DNA from 3 places in the Planococcus sp. SSTMD024 genome. Region 2 is predicted to be linked to each of the others. Evidence: riboswitches for the same ligand, from Rfam matches in the RefSeq annotation. Region 2 holds a riboswitch; each other region holds the start of a gene.
The links. Region 2 has a riboswitch for S-adenosylmethionine ahead of AB9R92_RS06190 (2,3-diketo-5-methylthiopentyl-1-phosphate enolase). Riboswitches for the same ligand answer to the same signal wherever they lie in the genome.
Positions count from the first base shown of each region.

Region 1: another riboswitch for S-adenosylmethionine. It lies ahead of AB9R92_RS08085 (5-methyltetrahydropteroyltriglutamate--homocysteine S-methyltransferase); the one in region 2 lies ahead of AB9R92_RS06190 (2,3-diketo-5-methylthiopentyl-1-phosphate enolase).
Region 3: another riboswitch for S-adenosylmethionine. It lies ahead of AB9R92_RS08705 (LLM class flavin-dependent oxidoreductase); the one in region 2 lies ahead of AB9R92_RS06190 (2,3-diketo-5-methylthiopentyl-1-phosphate enolase).

Region 1 is NZ_JBGGNS010000021.1:198,498-205,945, forward strand. Features, by position in the region: gene AB9R92_RS08060 (DUF2238 domain-containing protein) at 1-174, opposite strand, end outside; gene AB9R92_RS08065 (DUF4097 family beta strand repeat-containing protein) at 294-1,133, shown strand; gene AB9R92_RS08070 (cytochrome P450 family protein) at 1,229-2,428, shown strand; gene AB9R92_RS08075 (phytoene desaturase family protein) at 2,546-4,048, opposite strand; gene AB9R92_RS08080 (class I SAM-dependent methyltransferase) at 4,292-4,885, shown strand; SAM riboswitch class I at 5,122-5,227, shown strand; gene AB9R92_RS08085 (5-methyltetrahydropteroyltriglutamate--homocysteine S-methyltransferase) at 5,327-6,454, shown strand; gene AB9R92_RS08090 (SDR family NAD(P)-dependent oxidoreductase) at 6,592-7,335, opposite strand.
Region 2 is NZ_JBGGNS010000020.1:72,719-80,166, reverse strand. Features, by position in the region: gene AB9R92_RS06205 (sugar ABC transporter substrate-binding protein) at 1-365, opposite strand, end outside; gene mtnA (S-methyl-5-thioribose-1-phosphate isomerase) at 362-1,423, opposite strand; gene mtnK (S-methyl-5-thioribose kinase) at 1,420-2,610, opposite strand; SAM riboswitch class I at 2,688-2,840, opposite strand; SAM riboswitch class I at 3,156-3,269, shown strand; gene AB9R92_RS06190 (2,3-diketo-5-methylthiopentyl-1-phosphate enolase) at 3,340-4,563, shown strand; gene AB9R92_RS06185 (2-hydroxy-3-keto-5-methylthiopentenyl-1-phosphate phosphatase) at 4,560-5,225, shown strand; gene AB9R92_RS06180 (methylthioribulose 1-phosphate dehydratase) at 5,222-5,836, shown strand; gene AB9R92_RS06175 (1,2-dihydroxy-3-keto-5-methylthiopentene dioxygenase) at 5,858-6,391, shown strand; gene AB9R92_RS06170 (PilZ domain-containing protein) at 6,501-6,851, opposite strand; gene AB9R92_RS06165 (YaaR family protein) at 6,879-7,313, opposite strand; gene AB9R92_RS06160 (DUF6115 domain-containing protein) at 7,327-7,448, opposite strand, start outside.
Region 3 is NZ_JBGGNS010000021.1:345,514-352,961, forward strand. Features, by position in the region: gene AB9R92_RS08690 (copper resistance D family protein) at 1-76, opposite strand, end outside; gene AB9R92_RS08695 (copper resistance protein CopC) at 73-636, opposite strand; gene AB9R92_RS08700 (sodium:solute symporter family transporter) at 804-2,318, opposite strand; gene AB9R92_RS08705 (LLM class flavin-dependent oxidoreductase) at 2,436-3,827, opposite strand; SAM riboswitch class I at 3,942-4,050, opposite strand; gene xylF (D-xylose ABC transporter substrate-binding protein) at 4,295-5,323, opposite strand; gene AB9R92_RS08715 (response regulator transcription factor) at 5,350-6,903, opposite strand; gene AB9R92_RS08720 (sensor histidine kinase) at 6,896-7,448, opposite strand, start outside.

The DNA.
Region 1 (7,448 bases), on a different contig from region 2:
CCTTTGGACGAGCGCCAGCGCAATCATGACCAGGACGGTGAGTGCGCCCATGAACATTTTGGTGCCGTTATTTTGTGTGTACATATAATAGATGCCTGCAATCAGCGATGCCTGGACCGACCACCAGACGACCCGTTCTACGGCAATCGCCCGCCTATTCTGCATGGACTCCATCGTGACCACCCTTTCTATTCCAGATCCGGCTCTTGTTCTATATATTCAACGCCGGATGGAAAAACGCCTGTCAGGGGAAAGCTTGAATCCTATTCTTTTCATGAAGGGAGAAAAAACAGATGAAAACTTTTTGGAGGCTCGTCCTCATCCTCGCCAGTTTGACCTTGCTTGGAATTGTCATTGTCGTCTATATCCTTGGGCAAGCCGGCCCGAACCAGCAGGAAGTGCTCAATGAACAAAGCTTCAACGAGGAAATCGAGCATATGGAAATCACGGTTGAAAATTCCCGCGTGGAAATTATGCCAAGCGATGACACCATGTCCCGCATCGTATTATTGGGCAATGACGACGACTTCACCTTAAATACCGAAGCTGCAGGCGGGCGCCTCGCGATCGAAGTCGACGACCGCTCGCCGTTCTTCAATTTCGACTTTAACCGCTCCTATACATTGCAAGTCTACGTACCGGCAAGCGGGCTCGATTCCCTGTCGGCTGAAAGCAATAACGGCAGCATCGAGGCGAATGATATCAGGGCCGCCGAGTTCACGCTGGAAGCAGACAACGGGCGCATCGTGTTGGCTGCAGTCGACAGCGAGACGGTCGATGTCGAAACGGATAACGGCCGGATTGAATTGAAAGACATGGAAGCTGACATCAGCGTCCGCTCATCAAATGGCCGCATCTCGTTCAGTGAAGTGTCAGGCGAACTGGAAGCACAGGCAAACAACGGCCGCATCGAATTGGAAACGGACATGCTTGATTTCCCTGTCGATTTCGAGACGGATAATGGGCGCATCGAAATCCGGACAGAAACCGAACCTGCAAACGCCCGCATCGAAGCGCGCGTCGATAATGGCAGCATTGATGTATACGGCCGTGAAAACGAAGAAACCGTGTTCGGCAGCGGTGATGCGCTGATTCGTCTCGTTTCGAATAACGGCAGCATCACTGTCGAATGAAAGATTGCCGTCCATCAAAAAGATCCGAAAATTGCGTGAAAGAAATGAGTAAGTCCAGGCCGTCTCGGGGTATGGAATAAAAAGGAGGCATTTCAATGAATTTGCATGACAAAGACGAAACGAAATTATTCAGCCCGGAATTCACCAGAAACCCCTACCCTGCCTACGACCGGCTGCGCGAACAAGACCCGGTGCACCAAGTTCGTTTCCCGGACGGCCAGCTCGGTTGGCTCGTGACGCGCTACGCGGATGCGGAAGCTGTATTGAAAGAGCCGCGCTTCATCAAGGATTTCTCGAAACTGTTCGGCGGCAGCATGGATGAAATGAGCGTCTTCACCCAGAACATGCTATTTTCCGACCCGCCGGACCATAAACGGCTGCGTGGGCTCGCACAAAAAGCGTTTACGCCGAAAATGATCGAAGGCATGAAGCCGCGCATCCAGCAAATTACCGACGACTTGCTCGATGGATTCAAAGGCAAACTATCCGTTAAGTTGATCGATGAATTCGCCTTTCCACTCCCCATCATCGTCATTTGCGAAATCCTGGGCGTCCCGTCAGAAGACCGCGATAAATTCCGCATGTGGTCGAATTCGCTCATCGAAGGCACGAGCGGCGAAGCAGGTGTCAGCGTTTATGAACATATGAATGAATTTATCCGCTATCTCGGCGAATGGTTCCAAAAAGTCCGCCAAGAGCCCGGAGATGACTTGATCAGCCGATTGATCGAAGCGGAAGAAGCGGGCGACCGGCTGACGGAAAAGGAGCTGTACGGCCTCGTTTCGTTGCTGATCATCGCAGGGCATGAAACGACCGTGAACTTGATCGGCAACACCGTACTCACGCTGTTGAAACACCCCGAACAGCAGCACGAATTATGCGTACAGCCTGAACTTATCGGGCAAGCCATCGAAGAATCGCTGCGCTTGAACGGCCCGGTCGAGTTCAGCACGTCGAGATGGGCTGCGGAAGACATGGAATTCGGCGGAAAAACGATCCACCGGGGTGATTTGGTCATCGTGGCCTTGAACGCCGCGAACCATGACCCCGAGCAGTTCGATCACCCGGAACTATTCGACATCCACCGCGAGAAAAGTGCGCATCTGGCGTTTGGAAAAGGCATTCATTTCTGCCTCGGCGCGCCGCTCGCACGGCTTGAAGGCCAAATCGCGATTGATGGGTTATTGAAACGCTTCCCAGCCATGGCGCTCGCTGTCCCGGAAGACGAACTCGAATGGCGGCCCGGCATGATTGTCCGAGGCGTGCGTGAACTTCCGGTGACACTCGGAAAATAAACATGACAAAAGGCGTTGCCGATGACTTGTTAAGGTCATTGGCAACGCCTTTTGAATTGTAGTCGGCCTGAGCCAGGAAGATGGGAAATCCAATACCCGCTTCGGAGCTGAAGGCTTCTAGTTACTTTCGTTATCGCGTTTGACGATCTTGTCGCTCACTTGCTGGCCGCTCAAGGTCACCATCGGCATCCCGCCGCCCGGGTTGACGGTGCCACCGACAAAATACAAATTGTCGTACAGTTCGCTTTGCTTCTTGTGCTTGAAGCCGCCGTTCTTATTCTTGTCAGAAACCGTGCCGTAAATCGCGCCGCGGTCCGAACCATAGATGCGTTCGATATCATGCGGCGTCCAGACGTCGCGCACCACAATGTTTTCACGCAAACCGTCCAGCCCCATGCGTTCGAGCTTGTCGATGACGCGCTCTTCGAATTCCTTGTACTGTTCCGGCGTAAACGGATTGTCCTGAATATACGGGATATGCGGCAGGATCTTGATGTTCTCGTGCCCTTCCGGCGCTTGCGCCGGATCGGTCTTGTTGACGTTGACGAGGTAGATCGTCGGATCGTCCGGCAGTTCGTGGCGCTCGAACACTTTGTCCATCTGCTCTTTTAAATTGTCCGAGAAGAAGAAATTGTGGTGATTCAGCTGCGGGTACGTCTTCTTGACGCCGAGATGCAAGACGAGCCCGGAACTGGCCGGTTCGTATTTCTTCTCCAGTTTGTCGACAAAGTCGTGCTCCGCCTTGACCATTTTTTGATAGAACGGGATGACTTCCATATTTGATACGTAATAATCAGCGGTTTGGAAACTGCCGTCTTCGAGTTCGACGCCGGTGATCTGGCCTTCCGCGCTCGTCAAGGCACGGATCACGCCCATGCCGGTATGGAGCTGGACGCCAATTTCGCGCGCCAATTTTTCCATGCCGCCTGCCAAATTGTGCATGCCGCCCGGCACATACCAACAGCCTTGCGCGTGCTGCATATAAATCATCATATTGAGCACGGCGGGCGCGCTGTAAGGCGAAGACCCGACGTATTTCACATAATACGAGAGCATATCGCGCAAATGCGGATTCGTGATGCGCTTTGAAATCGCGCTGTACATCGTCGAGGTCAAATCAAATCCAGTCAAAGTCGCAAGGATGCCGTTTTGAGCGACCGCTTCTTTTGGCGACTCGAATCCTTCTTTCAAATAGCTGCGCTCGGTCGTCTCGTAAATCCGCTTCGCATACTTCAATAGCGCGTAATATTCCTTCATGTCCTTTTTCGACAACGCCGGATTCGCCCGCTCCATCAAATGAAGGTCATGATACAAGTCGATCACCGTGCCATCCGGGAAAAACGAGCGCCACTCGCGTTCCAAGCGCTGCATCGGCACATAATCCGTCATGTTCTTGCCGCTCGCTTGGAACAGGCGGTCGAAAATATGCGGCATCGTCAAAATCGACGGGCCCAGGTCAAAACCGAAGCCGTCACGTTCCAAGCGGTTCACTTTTCCGCCGATATGCTCGTTCTTTTCATATAACGACACCTCGTAACCTTTTTGCTGCAACGAAATCGCCGCCGACAAGCCCCCAAGGCCGCCCCCGATCACGATTACGGATTTCTTCGCCTTCCCCATATATGTTCCGCCCCTTTTTCATTGAAATATGTATCTTTTTTCATCAAAATTGCCTGTATGGCGATTTCTTCCACACGCAGCCGGTATCCTTGTTATTCCCTTCATAATAAGCTTAAAAACGCATATTGTATAGTTTTTGTATAATCACAGGCGCCCTGTTTAATTTAAGAGTAAACAGGACATCGAACGGGAAAAGTGGAATGGTATAAAGACAGGCAAGCCAAAAGACAGGAGTTGACCGCTATGGCTGGATTTCTGCCACGAATATACGACACTGCCATGAAGCCGCTGGAAAAAACACGTTTTGAGAAAATCCGCAAAAACCTCGTCCAGCAAGCAACTGGACGCGTGCTTGAAATCGGCTTCGGGACAGGCGCAAACTTCCGCTATTACCAACATGCCAAACGGGTAGACGCCATCGAACCGAATCCGGAAATGAGCAAACAGGCAGAAAAGCGCATCCAAAAATCGAAGACGCCGATCTATACGTACGAAGCAGTCGCTGAAAAACTGCCCTTCGCCGATAACAGCTTCGATACCGTCGTCGCAACTTTAGTCTTTTGCACGATTCCAGACCCAGCCAAAGCGCTCGAAGAAGTCTATCGGGTTAGCAAACCCGGTGCCCGGATTCTCATGTTCGAACATGTCAAAATGGACCAGCCGCTTATAGGCAAATCCCAGGAATTTTTGACACCCGTCTGGAAAAAGCTATGCGACGGGTGCCATTTGGACCGCGATACGCTCGATTTGGTCAATCGCTCACCGCTCGAAATCGTGAAGGTGGAATCCTATTACGGCGGGCTGTTTTTGACCATTGAGAGCCGGAAACCGTTGTGAATTGTAGCTGTCCCTGTGTACGGCACAATTATGACTATTTACCTGAAGGCATGAAAATACAGAAGGAATATTACTGATCCTGATTTGAAGGTATTTCTTATTCACTTATCCTGCATGGGGCACTACTCGAATTGTGTGGTGCACAGGGACAAAAAATAATTCCCAATTCCCTTGCAATTGTCCGAAGATTGGTTTAATGTGAACAACATCAACCAGCAACTAACTTAATAATCGATTTCTTATCAAGAGAGACGGAGGGATTTGGCCCTGTGAAGTCTCAGCAACCGCCCTGATTCAGGACAAGGTGCTAATTCCAATAGGCGCAAGCCTAGAAGATAAGAAGAATGCATTTTCCATCAACGGGGCTTTCTTCTTATCGAAGAAAGCCCCGTTTTTTTTATTTCTACCACCTACACTTAAAACAGAAAGAAGGAATTCCTCATGACCCATTCAACTATTCAAACAAACCTAAAACTGACAACTGCCCCATTCAAGGCGGACCATGTTGGCAGCTTGCTGCGTCCCGACAGCATTCACGAGGCGCGCAAGCAGTTCAAAGAAGGCGCCATCACCGCGGAACAGCTGCGGGAAATCGAGACGACGGAAATCAAGCGCATCGTCGACAAGCAAATCGAAGTCGGCCTCAAAGCGGTGACAGACGGCGAATTCCGCCGCACGTTCTGGCATACCGATTTCATGGCGCATATCAACGGCTTTGAAGGCTACACGCCGGAAAAAGGCTATCAGTTTAAAAACGTCGAAACCGAAGCTTACGACGTCCGCAATACCGGCAAGATCTCGTTCAACGAAAACCACCCGTTCCTCAGCGATTTCATCGAATTCAAGGAAATCGTCGGCGGCCGCGCGGTTCCGAAACTGACGATCCCAAGCCCAAACCAATTTTTCAACCAAGGCATCCGCGACGAAGCCATCTACCCGGATTTGGAAGACTACGCGAAAGATGTCATCCAAGCTTACCGCGACGCTTTCAAGGCGTTTTATGACGCCGGTGCGCGCTATATCCAGATCGACGATGTCTATATCGCAGGGCTGTCATCGCCCGACATCCCGTTCAACGACGGCAAATACAACCGCGACTATTTGATCGACTTGGCGCTTCGCGTCGCAAACGGCGTGTTGGAAGGCAAACCGGAAGACCTTGCCGTGACGACTCACCTGTGTCGCGGCAATTATCAATCCGACTGGGCCTTCGAAGGCAGCTACGCATTGATCGCGCCGACTTTGTTCGCCAAAGAAAAAGTCGACGGCTTCTTCCTGGAATACGACGACGACCGCTCCGGCAGCTTCCAGCCACTCGAGCACATTCCAGACGGCGGACCGAAAGTCGTGCTCGGCGTCTTCACTTCAAAAAACGGCGAGCTCGAAGACAAACAAGCGATCAAAGCACGCGTCGCAGAAGCCGCAAAATACGTGCCGCTCGAGCAGTTGTGCATCAGCCCGCAATGCGGATTCGCTTCGACGCATCACGGCAATCTCCTCACCGAAGAGCAGCAATGGGACAAACTGCGGTACATCGTGGAAGTTTCTGAAGAGATTTTTGGAGAGTAAATTAAAACAGGCAAGCGCGAAAAATCGCGCTTGCCTTTTTGCTTGGAATTGTGTGGTGCACAGGGACAGTTTTATATCCTACGTCACGCACTATGCGGTTTCAGCTGTTCGAATTGTGTGGCACACAGGGACACCACTCATAACTTGGCCGTCATGCCGCCATCGATCACAAATTCGGAACCGGTGGAATAGCTGGCTTCATCCGAAGCCAAATACACCACCAAATTGCTCACTTCCTCTGGCTGGGCGGTGCGCTTTAAAGGGATGGCTTTGGCAAGTTCCCTCACTGTCTCTTTGGTATCTTCCTGTATGATCATCGGCGTTTCAATGATCCCTGGATGAATGGAGTTGACGCGGATTCCCTCCGCACCCAATTCGACTGCTGCCGTTTTCGTCATGCCCCTAACCGCAAACTTCGAAGCATCGTACGCCATAGTTCCTTTGCTTCCTCTCAGACCACTAACGGATGAAATATTGATGATAGAGCCATTTTTTGCTTTGGACATGGACTTATGAACATGTTTCATACCTAAAAATACCGATACTTGATTGATATCAATGACTTTCCGGTAATCCTCTTCTGTTAGTTCATCCATTGGCTTCACGTAGACGATACCCGCGTTATTCACCAGAATGCTGACAGGGCCAAAAGCGGATTCCGTTTCTGCCACTACCTTTTCCCACTCCGAACCTTTCGTGACATCATGTTTCATAAATTGGATGTTCCCGCCAAGTTCATTTGCCATCGCTTCGCCTTCTTTTTCCAAAATATCGGTAATCATGACCTTGGCGCCTTCTTCTAAAAATCTTTTGGCATGGGATGCCCCCATCCCCCTAGCTCCCCCAGTTATAATGGCAACTTTTCCATCCAACCGTCCCATTCACGATCTCCTCCTCATTGATATCTTCCTGTAAACCCTGAGTAGATTTCATTCACAATCATTATAAGGAAACAATTCTGAATTTTCAATATTTAATTTAATTCAAGCTGATG
Region 2 (7,448 bases):
ACGCCTTGATTCAACGCTTCTTTCGTTCCGTGGTCGATCAATATCGCGTCAAATCCTTGGTTGATCGAGGCATCCAGATTGGACGCCATTTTCGCGAGGTCGCCATCTGAAGTAAACACCGTCACGCTGCCGCCGAATTTTTCCACTTGCTCTTCTACGCCTGCAATGTACTGCGCAGAAAAAGTCCCTAGATTTTGCTGCATGATGAGTGCGATTTTCTTGTCTGAAAGCGGATGGTCCACTGCCGCTTGCTGATCGTCCGGAGCCGTTTCTTCCGCTGTCGCTTCTCCTTTTGGTTGGCATCCTGAAAGCAAGATGGCGAATACTAATCCGAATAAAATGAACCATGCTGATTTGTTTTTCATATCGTTTCTCCTTTTAGCGGCACCGCATAAAGCTGGGCCTTGATTGTTTGTCCATCATTCGGGCGGATGACGCCGCGTTCGGTGATGATCGCCGTGATGTAGTTGGCCGGTGTGACATCAAAAGCCGGATTGAACACTTTCGTTCCGGCCGGCGCGATTTGTTGCGTGCCGATCGCAGCCACTTCTTCCGCTGCCCGTTCTTCGATTGGGATGGCGCTCCCTGTTTCAAGCGATAAGTCGAATGTCGACACCGGCGCCGCTACATAAAAAGGGATGCCGTATGCATGCGCCAAAATCGCTAAGTTGAGCGTGCCGATTTTATTGGCCGTGTCGCCGTTGGCCGTAATGCGGTCCGCCCCGACAATGATTGCTTCGATTCCTTTTGCGCCGATCGTGTGCGCTGCCATGCTATCGGTGATGAGCGTGACGTCGACTCCTGCCTGCTGCAACTCCCAAACGGTCAAGCGCGCCCCTTGGAACAGCGGCCGCGTTTCGCATGCGTACACTTCAAACTCACGGCCACGCTCTTGGCCGAGATGAAACGGTGCGAGTGCAGTGCCGTATTTGGCTGTCGCGATCGACCCGGCATTGCAGATCGTCATGACTTTTTCTTTGTCTGCGAGCAACTCAAGTGCAAGTTCGCCGATATTGCGGCATGCCGCTTCGTCTTCGTCGCGGATGAGTTGGGCTTCTTCGATCAGCTGCGCTTTTGCTTGCGTGACCGTTTTTGCCTGTTCGATCCGGTTGACTAACCGTGCGATCGCCCAGGCCAGATTGACCGCTGTCGGGCGGGAAGCGACGAGATAGTCGGCATCTTCTTTTACACGATGGCGGAACAACCCGACATCTGCCGTGTCGTGGCGTTTTGCCGCAAGTGCCAAGCCATAAGCTGCTGCGATGCCGATCGCCGGTGCTCCGCGCACTTTCAATTGAAAAATCGCTTCATGCACTTGTTCCAAAGTCTCAAGCGTTTCATAGTGGACGGTCTGCGGAAGCAGCCGCTGATCCAAAATGGTTAGTTGTTCATCTTTCCAGATGACCGATATTGGGATGGTCATTTACTCAGCTCCTTGATCGCCGTTTCGAGTTGCTTGATGGACTGATACTCCCGGCGTGTTTGGATCAATGTTTCCCCGGCTTTCAAAGTTTGCCGCTTGCGATCGATTCGGGTCGACTCGTCAGCGATGTCATCCAAGTCGCGGACATGTGCCAATCCGATCGTCCGGCGGATCAATTCACATCCGGCAAAGCCGATCGCATCGTGGAAGATTTTTTCGATGGCGTATTCGCGGTAGCCGGCTGTCGTTTTATAGGTCTCGATTCCGTCGCTTTCCCATAAACCTGAAAATTGCTGTTCGAACACCTGCCATGTGTGGGTGATGTCTTGCACAATCAGCTCGTGCTCTTCGCCGCTGCGCGTAATCGCCTGGACGATCAAGTTGGCGAGAAATAGCCCGACATCAAAACCGATCGGTCCGTAGAAGGCGAACTCCGGATCGATGACCTTCGTATCGTCTTCGTCGACGAAAATGCTGCCGGTATGCAAATCGCCGTGTAAAAGTGCTTCCGCTTCCGTCAAAAAGCTGCGCTTTAGTTTGGCCACTTCGAACTTCAGCGGCTCGTTGTCCCAAATCGCCTGTGCCGCTTCGCGCAGCGGCTCTTCAAAATCATTGGTGTCGTGGTCGAAAAACGGATCGGTGAAAATGAGGTCTTCGGTGATCTTGCACAGCTCCGGATTGGAAAACTCAGCCACAAGCCGCTTTTTCTCGAACGGATGCAAACCGAAATCCGAGGTGTGAAACAAGGTATGCGCTAAATAACTGCCGATATGTTCCGCAAGCTTCGGGTAATGCTTGCCGTCGATCAAGCCGTTGCGCAAAATCGTCAACTGCGACAAGTCTTCCATGACGGTGAACGCAAGCGCAGCGTCCGTCGCATACACTTCCGGCACACGGCCTTTCGCGAGGCTGCCATGCAGCTTCAAGGCATTTGCTTCAATGGTCGCCCGGTGAAGCGTCAGCGGCCAGCTTTCGCCGACGACTTTCGCGTACGGCAAGGCTTGTTTGATGATGAGCCCTTGCCCAGTGGCGGAGTCAGTGATGCGGAATACGTAATTCAAGTTGCCGTCGCCGATCTCTTCACATTGGAGTGTTGCGGACGACGCAAAAACGTCCAAACTCTGTGCCAGCCGAATCGCTTGTTGTTCAGTCAATGCTTTGTATGTAGACGGTGCTGTAAGTGTCATATTGATTGCCTCTTTTCTGCGGAATAATAAAAAGCCTCTTTCCCGAAAGAAAGAGGCGCAGAATAAGAGATCCATGCCTCTTATCTTTCAGAAATGTACATTTCTGATGGAATTAGCACCGTGCCTTAAGGGATCGAATCCCGGCGCCAAAGCGCCCCGTCTCACAACGGTATTACGGTCGGTTGCTGGGCGTCATCGGGCCATTTCCCTCTGCCTGCTCTTGATAAGAGTTTGCTATGCAACATTTATGAAGTTCTGAAACGAATGCTAGCACGATTCAGAATTCATTGTCAATAAAATATTTTGAAAAAATGAAAACCTTTCCGCTAAAGGCGAGTTTCATACTCGGGTTTTCTAGTTCATCAATTACTTGCTGCACTTTTCTTAAATACCCGCTGCCGGTTGGGCATGCTCTTTTTCTGGTGAACGCACCCTGAAGTGGTCAACTGACATTTTTCAGACATTTTTGATTTTCTCCGTTGACAGATACCGCCCGTCATGAAATAATCAGAATTACTTTGCAACAGCCACAATTTCATAATCTATTCTTATTCAGAGCAGGTGGAGGGACAAGCCCTACGAAGCCCGGCAACCGGTCCGATCATGGACACGGTGCTAATTCTTGCAGCCAACGCAATCGATTGGCTGGGAAATAAGAAGGCGTTAATCATTAACCTCTTCTTATTTGCGAAGAGGTTTTTTTATGTCCACTAAGCAGGAGGGTTATTCATGAGCGGTGTTATCGCGACATATCAATTATTCGGCAAAGCCGGTTCATTCGAAAAAAAAGCAGAAGCCATTGCACTCGGTTTGACGGTCGGTTCGTGGACCGATCTGCCATTGCTCGAGCAGCAGCAATTGCAACAACATAGAGGGAGCGTCGTGTCGGTCGAAGAATTCCCGCACGTCACCCACCCCGCACGTCAAGGCGTCATCCAAGCACGCCTGAAAATCCATTACCCGGCGGCCAACTTCTCAGCGGATTTGCCCGCCATCCTGACGACCGTCTTTGGCAAGCTGTCGCTCGACGGCGAGATCAAATTGATCGATTTGGATTTTGAAGAATCACTGCTCCGCCAGTTTCCGGGTCCGCGTTTTGGGATCGACGGCATTCGCGAAACGCTCGGTGTCAACGGGCGCCCGCTCGCCATGAGTATTTTCAAGGGCGTCATCGGCCGCGATCTCGATTATCTATCAGATCAACTTCGCCAACAGGCACTCGGCGGCGTCGACTTGGTGAAAGACGATGAGATTTTATTCGACAATCCACTGACGCCGTTTGACACGCGCATTACCGCAGCGCGTCATGTGTTAGACGAAGTGTACGAAGAAACCGGCCATCGCACGCTGTATGCCGTCAATTTATCCGGACGGACATCAAGCTTGCGCGACAAGGCGCGGCGGGCACGTGAACTCGGGGCGGACGCTTTGCTGTTCAATGTCCATGCCTACGGATTCGACGTCTTGCAGGAACTGGCAGAAGACGAAGAAGTGGCACTCCCGCTTATGGCGCATCCTGCGTTCAGCGGCGCGTATACGTCATCCGATTTTTACGGCGTGTCCACAGCGCTTGCACTTGGCAAACTGACACGACTGGCAGGAGCTGACTTCAGCTTGTTCCCCTCCCCATACGGCAGCGTCGCCCTCGAGAAAGAAACGGCGTTGCAGCTCGGTCAGGAACTGGTCAGCGAAGGCCCTTTGAAGCAAAGCTTCCCGGTGCCATCCGCCGGCATCCACCCCGCCCTCGTGCCGCTATTGTTAGAAGACTACGGCACCGACAGCATCATCAATGCAGGAGGCGGCGTCCATGGCCATCCAGACGGCGCTGCTGCTGGCGGCAAAGCGTTCCGCCAAGCGATCGACGCCGCACTGCAAGGACAGGCTTTAACGGAAGCCGCCAAACAACAGGATGAATTACAAAAAGCGTTAGCATTATGGGGGGAAACCGTATGAACAAGCCGGTCATATTTTGCGACTTCGACGGGACGGTGACTTCCCGCGATAATTTGATCGCCATCATGAAAGAGTTCGATCCGCCGGGTTGGTCGCCGATAAAAGATCAAATTCTCGATCAGCGCATTTCCATACGCGAAGGCGTCCAGCAAATGTTTGCCTTGCTGCCATCTTCCGCCAAGCAACAGATCATCAACTATGCGCTCGACCAAGCGGAAATCCGCGAAGGCTTCGCCGATTTCGTCGCCTACACAAAACGCCATGACATCCCGCTCTATATCGTCAGCGGAGGCATCGACTTTTTCGTCTACCCATTGCTCGAGCCATACGGTCCATTCGCCGGCATCTATTGCAACGAAGCGGACTTTTCGAATGACAAGATCCATATCCGCTTCCCGCACGGCTGCGACGAACAGTGCGACAGCCAAGGCTGCGGCTGCTGCAAACCGTCCGTCATGCGCCGCATCATGTCGGAGCAATCGACGAGCATCGTCATCGGCGATTCCATCACCGACTTGCAAGCCGCCAAACAAGCGGATCTCGTCATCGCCAGGGATTTCCTGGTCGACAAATGCGAAGAGCTCGGCATTGCCTATGAAACTTTCGAAAGCTTCCACGACGTGACGGATATTCTCGACGCCAAGCTAGGAGTGATTTCATGAGCGCTTTCGAAACCCGCTGGCAAGAACTCGCCGAAGTGAAACGGGCGCTTGCTGCGCGCGACTGGTTTATGGGAACAAGCGGCAATTTGGCGATCAAAGTTTCGGATGAGCCGCTCGAATTTCTCGTCACCGCCAGCGGCAAAGACAAATACAAAGAAACAGCGGAAGACTTTCTGCTCGTCGACAAAAATGGGCAGCCCGCACAAGATAGCGCGCTCAAGCCTTCAGCCGAAACCTTGCTGCACCAGGCCGTTTATTCCGAAACCTCAGCCGGCTGCAGTTTGCACGTCCATACGGTCGCGAACAATGTCATCTCCGAGCTCTATGGAGATGAGGGGGTTATTGAATTTCAAGGACAGGAACTGATCAAAGCGTTCGGCTTATGGGAACAAGACGCCAAGCTGTCGATTCCGATCATCCCAAACCATGCCGACATTCCAAAGCTCGCAGATGAGTTCAGAAGCTTCGTCACCGCCGATAAAGGCGCCGTACTCATCCGCAACCACGGCATCACCGTGTGGGGGAAAGATGCTTTTGAAGCGAAAAAACTGCTCGAAGCGAGCGAATTTTTATTCCAATACCAATTGGCGCTCCGCCAATTCCAATCCTAAAACAAGAGAGGAAGATCCATCATGGCCATCATTAAAATTCAAGGAACAGACGAAACAATCGAATCCCAACAAGAGGTTGCCGCATTTCTCGAAAGCCAGGAAGTCGTCTACGAGCATTGGGATATCCATAAATTGCCGGAGCCATTGCGCGAGAAATTCGATTTGAGCGACGAGGAAAAAGAACAGATCCTTGAAGCGTTTCGTTCGGAAATCGATGACATCTCGGCACGTCGCGGCTACAAAGCAGCAGACGTCATCTCCCTGTCCGATTCGAACCCGAAACTCGATGAACTGCTGAAAAACTTCCAGCGCAAGCATATCCATACAGACGACGAAGTGCGCTACATCGTCAGCGGCCACGGCGTCTTCATCATCCAAGGCCAAGACGAACGCTTTTTCGAAGTCCACCTGACTCCGGGCGATTTGATTTCGGTGCCTGAAAACATTACGCATTATTTCACGCTCGCTGAAGACCGCAAAGTCGTCGCCGTGCGCATCTTTGTCACTACGGAAGGTTGGGTTCCGGTCTACGAAGACGAAACCGTCAACAATTAAAAAAGAAACGAAAAAGACATGCCCCCTGTTAAAGGAGCATGTCTTTTTTGCTTTTTCTTATCATTTTGTTGGTATCGCGGAGATTAAAATTTATTGAAAAAGAAACTTTTCAATCATTCAACACGCTTTTTCTTTTGCGGATCTGGTATGTATTCAATTGCTGAAATAGTTTTGATACAGAACGCTGGCCGGCATTGAATTGCACTGCATATTCAAAATTATGCTCTTTGGCCACTTTTCGGATGATTTTTCCTTCCAGTTGGAAAGGTTCACCTAGCAATTCGAAGCTGCAGATTACCTGTTCATACAGCGCGAAATCCAGGTAGGCTTCAAAAACAAGCCCTCCGGCACTCAAGCTGGAAATATCTACAAGAACCTCTTCTTTCTCAGATAACTCTACCTTGCCGCTGATCGCGCGGACAAAAGACACCCGAAAAAACTCCCTGCGGTTATCGCTCACATTGTTACTCCCTTTCCCCCAAGCTTGTTACATATACAGATTGAGCAGCAAGCCCTTTATTTCTCCTACTGTTTCCAGTATGCCAATATATTCCACTTCATTATCCAATAATTGATCCTGAAGCGCAATCACTTTTTCATCGATGACCTTCACGATTTGTTGAGGCGGCGCCCCTTCCCCGAAACCGGACGCAGCTTGGTCGCTCAGCTGGATTCCGTGGCGAAGCGATTCCCCGAGAAATTGCTTGATGGATTGTTTATACGCAACCAAGTTCTGCAGAGTCCGGTGTTCCGCGAGCCGTTTTCCGCTCAGTTCGACATTCGCGAGTAAGGGCGTGAGCGCATCCCGCCTCAGCTCAGTCCGCGACTGCTTCATGGCTTCTGCAAATGCGCCGCCTGGCGGTTTGGCAATTGCCGTATTGGGTTGTTCTGAAGGCCTCGGCCTTGCTGCATCAATGCGCATCTCCATGTCCCACCTATCGAGTCTGTCTTTTCTTTTCTAATTGGACGGCGACTTCCGCTTCGCCGATCGGAAATTCCAATAGCTTGGCGATATGGGCAGCCGAGAAGCCCTGTTTCGTCAGCTGACGGACTTTCT
Region 3 (7,448 bases), on a different contig from region 2:
GCAAGACAACATCCCCTGCCAGAAACACCAACACCACATAAAGAAAAAAATCCGACAGTGCGATCAACCAACTCATCGTTTTCTACGCATTAACACAACGGCAGCGACCAACAGGATAATGGCGAGGCCCGCGATGATCAAGGTCATGCTGGAACCGCCTTCTTCTGAAGGAACTTCCGAACCGCTCGCGGCTGCCTCTTCCATCTCTGCTGCTTCCGTTGTTTCCGTTTCATCAGCTTCCGGTTCAACCGTTTCTTCTTCAGCCGGCTCTTCTTGCGCCGCTTCTTCCTCGCCTGCCTGCAATTCAAAAGCAAGTGACCCTTGGATTGGGTGGCCATCTTCGCTCAGCACGTCATATTCCACGACATACGAACCGTCTTCCAGTTCCTGCGCCGGCGTCCCGACCAATTGGTCTTCCATTACAGCCACTTCACTGAAATCCACAGCGGTACCGTCCATCGTCATCGTCATGCCACTGCCCTGTTCGATGCCGGCGCTGAAATCGAGCACCACTTGTTCAATCGGCTCAGCCACAACCGCGCCTTCTGCCGGAGTGGACGATTCAAGCACCGAATGCGCATGCGCTGTCATCGGCAAAACCAGTAATGCACTTAATAAAACCAAAGTCTTCTTCATAGGTAAGATTCCTTCTTTCTTGTTAGGTCAACTCAATTATTGCAACAACTCTTTTCAGCCTATTTCATTTGCACGCAAGAAACAAGAGCGGCGCATTTGGATTTATGAATTTTCTCTGAAGATTGGCAGCATAGGAAAAAGCCCCGAATGATTTCGAGGCTTTCTCTTTACAATCCACGAACTGCTTCCTGCGAAGTCTTTTCGCGCTTTCTCAAAGTTTCGGCAAGCAGGCTCACCGTGATCATCGACGTGAAGCCGAGGATCGAACTGAAGAACATCGCCTGGAAAACGTGCTCGATGACACCGGTGCCGGTCAAGATCATATAGCAGCCGGCACCGCTGACGACGGAAGCGATGGCGCCGGATTTATTGGCGTGCTTCCAGAAGTAGCCGAGGCTGATCGGGGCTGCAATGCCGCTGATGATCGCGGAGGTCCCGAAGTTCGTCAAAAGCGCCAAGGATTCCGGCCGGTTGATCGACATATAAAGCGACACGAGGCCGATAAAGACCAGCGACACTTTCGACGCTTTCAGCACTTTGGCATCAAGTTCCTGCTCCGTCAAATTCTTGTTTTTATAGAGAACCGGCACTGCCAGCACTTTGAACAAATCGTTGCCGATGCTGTTGGTGATGCCAAGGTACAGGCTGTCGGTCGTTGACAGGATCGCGGAAATCAAGCCCATGACGAGCAGCGCAACGATGACCACCGGGAAAGCTTCCATGATATACGCCGGAATGGCGCTATCAGCCGACGCGAGCCCCGGCAAGATGATGCGCGCGGCGAGTCCGGCGAACACCGAGAAGATCGATAAGGTGAACAAGGAGACGCCGGCGGATAAAGTGAAGGTTCGCAAGTCTTGTTCTTTTTCGACCGTCAGCACTTTATTCATCAAATGAGGCAATAGCACGAATGAAAACAGCAGCCACTGGATGCTCAAGATCGCGAAACCGCTATAGAACGGCCCGCCAGTCGACAGCGGCGAAACAAGTGCCGGGTCGATCGCGCGAAGTTCCGATTGCAGCGTGCCGAACACATTCCATCCGCCGCCGATCGTCCATAATAATGAGATGAATAACAATAGCGACACGACCGCCATCGTTGCCCCTTGGATGCCGTCGCTGACAATTTGCGCGAACGCGCCGCCGAGGCTCACGTAGACGACGGTGATGACGACGCCGATTGCGATGCCCCATAAATACGGAATGCCGATGACCGTCTCGAACATCGTCGCGAGTCCGACGTTCTGCCCGACAATGTAATAAATATTGAACAGCACCAATAAGGCGACGAGGACGCGCAAGGCTTTGCTGTTGTAGCGGTTGCCGAGCCACTGCGGGATCGTCAGGCTGCCGCCATTTTTCTGCCCGTAGCGCCAGAAAGCTTTCGTGAACAACAACAGCCCGAGCCATGTGACCCCAAAGCAGCCGATCGTATACCACAAAGTCGACAAGCCGTATGTATACGCCCAGCCCGGCACGCCGAGAAACAGGTTGGCACTGGCGTAAGAGGCGCCGAAACTCATGCCAACAACCGCCGGATTGACTTTGCCTTTCGCGATCGCAAAGCCTTTCATCGATCCGCTGTGGGCTTTGCCTTTTTTCCCGAGCCATGTCGTCAAGGCGAAATAGCCGACGAGCATCAAAGCAATCAGCGGCAATAGCCAAGTTGTATCATCCCCCATTCTGTTCGCCTCCTTTTGGTTTCGGTTTTGGATAGAGTTTGTTCCATAAAGTCAGCCCCGCGATCCAAAAGACGGCGACGGCGATCCAGTAAGCTGTCAGCATCCTCATTCCCCCTTCTAGTTGTTAACTGTTTCGTGCAATTGCTTGAACGTTCTGCCCGGATGATTGTCTTTCAAGTGCGCTTGGCCTTTGCCGTAGACTTTCTCACGGTATGTGCCGTCTGCGTATTCTTTCTGCACGAGCCCGCGTTCCTGCAAGACCGGAACGACCAGTTCGACAAAGTCTTCGAAGCTTCCGGGTGCGAGCGTATACGCCAAGTTAAAGCCGTCGACTCCGGTTTCATCTCTCCAGCGCTCCACTTCGTCCGCCACTTGCTCCGGCGTGCCGACTGCGACCGGCCCTCTTCCGCCGATGCCGACAAATGTCGCGAGTTCGCCGATCGTCCATTTTCGATCCGGATCGGCGCGCGTGAACACTTCCACCGCCGATTGCATCGCGTTGCTTTGGATGTATTCGAGCGTATCTTCCGGCTCGTATCCGGAAAAGTCGATGCCGGTCCAGCCGCTGAGCAGCGCGAGTGCGCCTTCGTAGCTGACATGGCTTTTCAAGGTTTCGTATTTCTCTTGCGCTTCTTCTTCGGTCTTGCCGACAATCGCGGTGAAGGTTGTGTACACCAACACATCTTCCGGGTTTCGGCCATTCGCTTTGATGCGTTCACGGAGTGCGTCGACGCCTTTTTTCACCACCGGAATCGTTGGCCCTGCCGTAAACACCGATTCGGCGTGCTTCGAGGCGAACTCACGGCCGCGCGGCGAAGCGCCTGCCTGGAACAATACCGGCGTGCGCTGCGGCGACGGTTCGGATAAATGCGCGCCCGGCACTTTGAAGTATTTGCCTTCGTGGCGGATGTCATGGACTTTCGCCGGGTCGGTATAGACTTTCGATTTTTGATCACGGACGACCGCGCCGTCTTCCCAGCTGCCTTCCCATAACTTGTAGCAGACGTCCAAATACTCGGCCGCGAATTCATAGCGTTCGTCGTGGCTCATTTGGTCATCGAGCCCGATATTCACTGCAGCACTTTTCAAATAGGAAGTGACAACGTTCCAGCCGATGCGCCCTTTTGTCAGATGGTCGAGTGTCGACATGCGCCGTGCGAAGGTGTACGGATGTTCGTGGCTGACAGAAGCCGTGACCCCGAAACTCAAATGCTCCGTCACTGATGACATGAGCGGCACGACCAGTAGCGGATCATTGACCGGCGTCTGCACCGCATTGCGTAATGCGGCATCGCGCGTGCCGCCGTAGACATCGTAGGTTCCGAGCACATCGGCCAAAAACACCGCGTCAAATCTGCCTTTTTCCAATAGTTTCGCAAGTTCGATCCAATATTCGCTGTCCTTATACGTATGCGACCGGTCGTCCTCATGCAGCCACAACCCCGGCGACTGGTGCCCGCCTGCGCACACCATCTCAAAAGCGTTCAAATAAATCCGTTTCTTCGTCATCGTCAAATTCCTCCTTTTGAAATCGCAATTTCCGCAGCCCTCTGTAGAAAATAAAAATAGCCCTCTTTTCTCTGAAAACGAGAAAAGAGGGCTATTTGAATGGTCGGGTCCGCTCTCTTATCTCCCAAGGAATCTCTCCTTGCTGGAAGTAGCACCTTCCTGATTGATATCAGGGGTTGCTGAAGCGTCATCGGGCCAGTCCCTCGGCTTCTCTGGATAAGATTATTAAATTAATCCCTATCTTAATACTAGGAAATAGAGAAGTCAACCGAATATTTAAAATTCTTTTTAGATTTTTTCGATCGTCCGGCTTTCGCCACCGAAAAATGCCGCTTCCCATTCAACCGGGTAGCGGCATTTACGCTTGCTCTTACAGATTCAAACAGCTGGTGTCATTCCAGCCCGTCCAGTTCTTCTGCAGAATGAAAATTATCCGCCAAGACGCTGCTGGCAGGCAGTTCCAGTTTTCAGTCTTTGCGGTAAACGTCTTCTGCACGATGAAACCCGTCCGCAATGAGCGTATCTTGAATATTATCGTCGTTGACGGCAACTGGTTCAAGCAACACAGACGGCACTTCGCTTTTTCCGTTGTTGATGCTGACGGTCGGTCCGATTTCGTTCCCTTCCGCCAATTCGACAGCAAGCGCTGCGACACGTTCGGACAATTGCTGGATCGGTTTATAGACGGTCATCGATTGTGTGCCGTCGACAATCCGCTGCACAGCTGCCAGTTCGGCATCCTGCCCTGCGACCGGGACGGACCCGGCAAGCCCTTGTTGCGCAAGCGCCTCGACCGCCCCGCCGGCGGTCGCGTCATTTGCCGCGATAACCGCATCTATTTGGTTGCCGTTGATGTCGAGCGCCTGCGACATATGCGCAAAAGCTTGTTCCGGCGCCCAATCTTCAGTCCACTCATCATAAATGATGTTGATGTCGCCGCGTTCGATTGCCGGCTGCAGCACATCAAACACGCCTTTTTTCAAAAGATGGGCGTTATTGTCTGTCGGGGCGCCGCCGATGTAGACGTAATTGCCTTCTGGAACCAATTCCAGCATTTTCTCGGCTTGCAGCTCCCCCACCTTTTCATTGTCAAAGGAGACGTATAAATCGATTTCCGCATTTTTCACGAGCCGGTCGTAAGCGATGACTTTGATGCCTGCCCCGTGCGCTTTATGGACAATCGCTGCGGTCGCTTCTGCGTTATGCGGCACGATGACGAGTAAGTCGATGCCTTGTTGGATCATCTCTTCGGCTTGGGCGATCTGCAGCGCGTCGTCCCCATTCGCTGCGGCAATCTCCACTTCCAATCCGCGCGATTCAATCGCTTGTTCGAACAATTCTCGGTCTTTCAGCCAGCGCTCTTCTTTCAAGGTGTCCATTGCAAAGCCGATTTTCAGCGGTTCCTCGTCTTGTGCCTTGTCGTCTTCCTTGAACACACTTTTTTCGGGCAGCTTAGCGTCTTCCTGGCACGCTGCCAGCCAAACGCCCGTACTCATCAGCAACAATCCCCTTAGCAACCGCTTCATGTGCTGATTCCTTGCGTGCGGCCTGAATTCAGCAGGTTCAAACGGTATTCAGTCGGGGACTGCTCGTGCATTTTCTTAAACACTTTGCTGAAATAATTGGGTTCGTGGTAACCGACTTCCAGGGCAATCGTTTTCAAGCTGATTTCCGGGTCGGCGAGCAGTTTCTTGGCTTTTCCCATCCGGCATTCCGTCAAAAAGTCGATGTAATTGATGCCGAGTTTTTCTTTGAACAATTTGCTGATATAGATGGGGCTCAAATCCACTTTCTTCGCCAGCACTTCGAGTGAAATGTCTTCATGGGAATGCTCCATGATGAATTGCTTGATTTTATGGATCTTGTCGAATTCCACACGGCTGAAATGCATGGTGTAATGCTGCTTCAAAGCCTTTATCAAATCCGAGGTTTCTAACATCAATTGGCGATAGTCTTGTGCCGGGATCGCATAATAAGGCGCTTCCGTCTCGATTCCGGATTCCTCCATGATCCGGCTGGAAAGCCATAATAATTCAAGCGAACGCTGCTGGGTTCTGAGGACATTTTCGCCTGTCTGCTCCGATTGCCGGATCAATCCGTTTACGATATCTTCGACCGCTTCCCAATCGCCAGTCCGGACACAATCAGCCATTCTCTTTTCCTGCTGCTTGATGAGCGCGGGGTCATGTGTGCGGATAGGTTCTAAGTCTGCCGAATAAAAACGGTAGCGCGAAGGAACCGCTAAATCCATCATGGCGATCAATGATTTCTGGTAGGAATCCCGCACCTGCTCCAAAGAATCGCACACCGGCCCAATCCCGACAAAGCATTGCTCCCGCTTGCCGGATGCTGCCAAAATCCGATTCGCAAGCGTGATCGCCTGGGAGCGGTATGAATGAGCAGGATCGCGGAAGACGATGAGCGGCAATTGCCAGTCATAACAAGGGCCCGCCCAAATATGAGAAGTTTCGCTGATGTCCCGTTTAATATCGCGGCATAGTTGCTCCACGCCTTTTGGGACGGCGATCGTCATGACGAATTTCTCGTTGGATGGCTCGGTTCCTTTCATGTCTACCAGCAAATCGATGTGCATGTCCTGGACTTGATCGAACAATAATTGCGTAACGATATCCATCTCCACGATGGCCATCGCTTTTTGCAAGGCGCTTTGTTGCTGCTCGCGTTGCGCTGATTGCTGTGCTTTCTTTTTCAAATGACTGAACAACTTCTCCGCGATGGCCACGATTTCTGCCGCTTTGCTTGGTTTCAGCAAATAATCTTTCACGCCCAATTTGATCGCTCGCTGGGCGTAGCCAAAAGTATCGAATGCTGTCATCATGACAAATTCGACTTCCGGGTCGGTCCCGCGAATTTGTTCGATCGCCTCCAAGCCCGTCATGACCGGCATCATGATGTCCATGAAGATAATATCCGGCTGCCAGTCAGCTGCAATTTCCACTGCCTGTTTGCCATTTTTCGCTTGCTTGATCTCTATTTCCTCGAATGACCGCTCCAGGATCGCTTTCATCCCTTCACGTTCCATCGGTTCATCGTCTACGAGCAGGAGCTTAAACATAGCTTTCAACCTCCGTTACTTTCGGCAATTTCAAAACGATTTTCGTTCCACACTGCGGCATGCTTTCGATTTTGATGACATCGTCGCTGCCGTAGAACAGCTGCAGCCTTTTCGCGACATTGGCAAAGCCGATGCCCGTTGCATGCCCTTCTTGTGGGTCGATGCCGCCTGTTAATAGCTGTTCGATTTTATGTTCGTCCATGCCTTGGCCGTTGTCTTCAATTTCCACCCGTATGTGCTGGTCTTCTTCTTTGATGCGGAACCAGATTTCGCCGTCGTCTTCTTTCGGCTCAATCCCATGGATTACGGCATTTTCGATGAGCGGCTGAAGCGTCAGGCTCGGCATTTGATATACCAAGGCCGCTGGATCCAAGTCGATGTGAAAGGTCAACCGGTCGCTGAAACGGGCTTTTTGGATGTCCATATATTGCGTCAACACATGCGCTTCTTCTTCAAGTGTCACGGTATGGTCGAGGCGCTTCAGATTATAGCGCAGCAAACCGGCCACGCTGACCAATAAATCACTGGTGTCTTCGGCGCCGTCC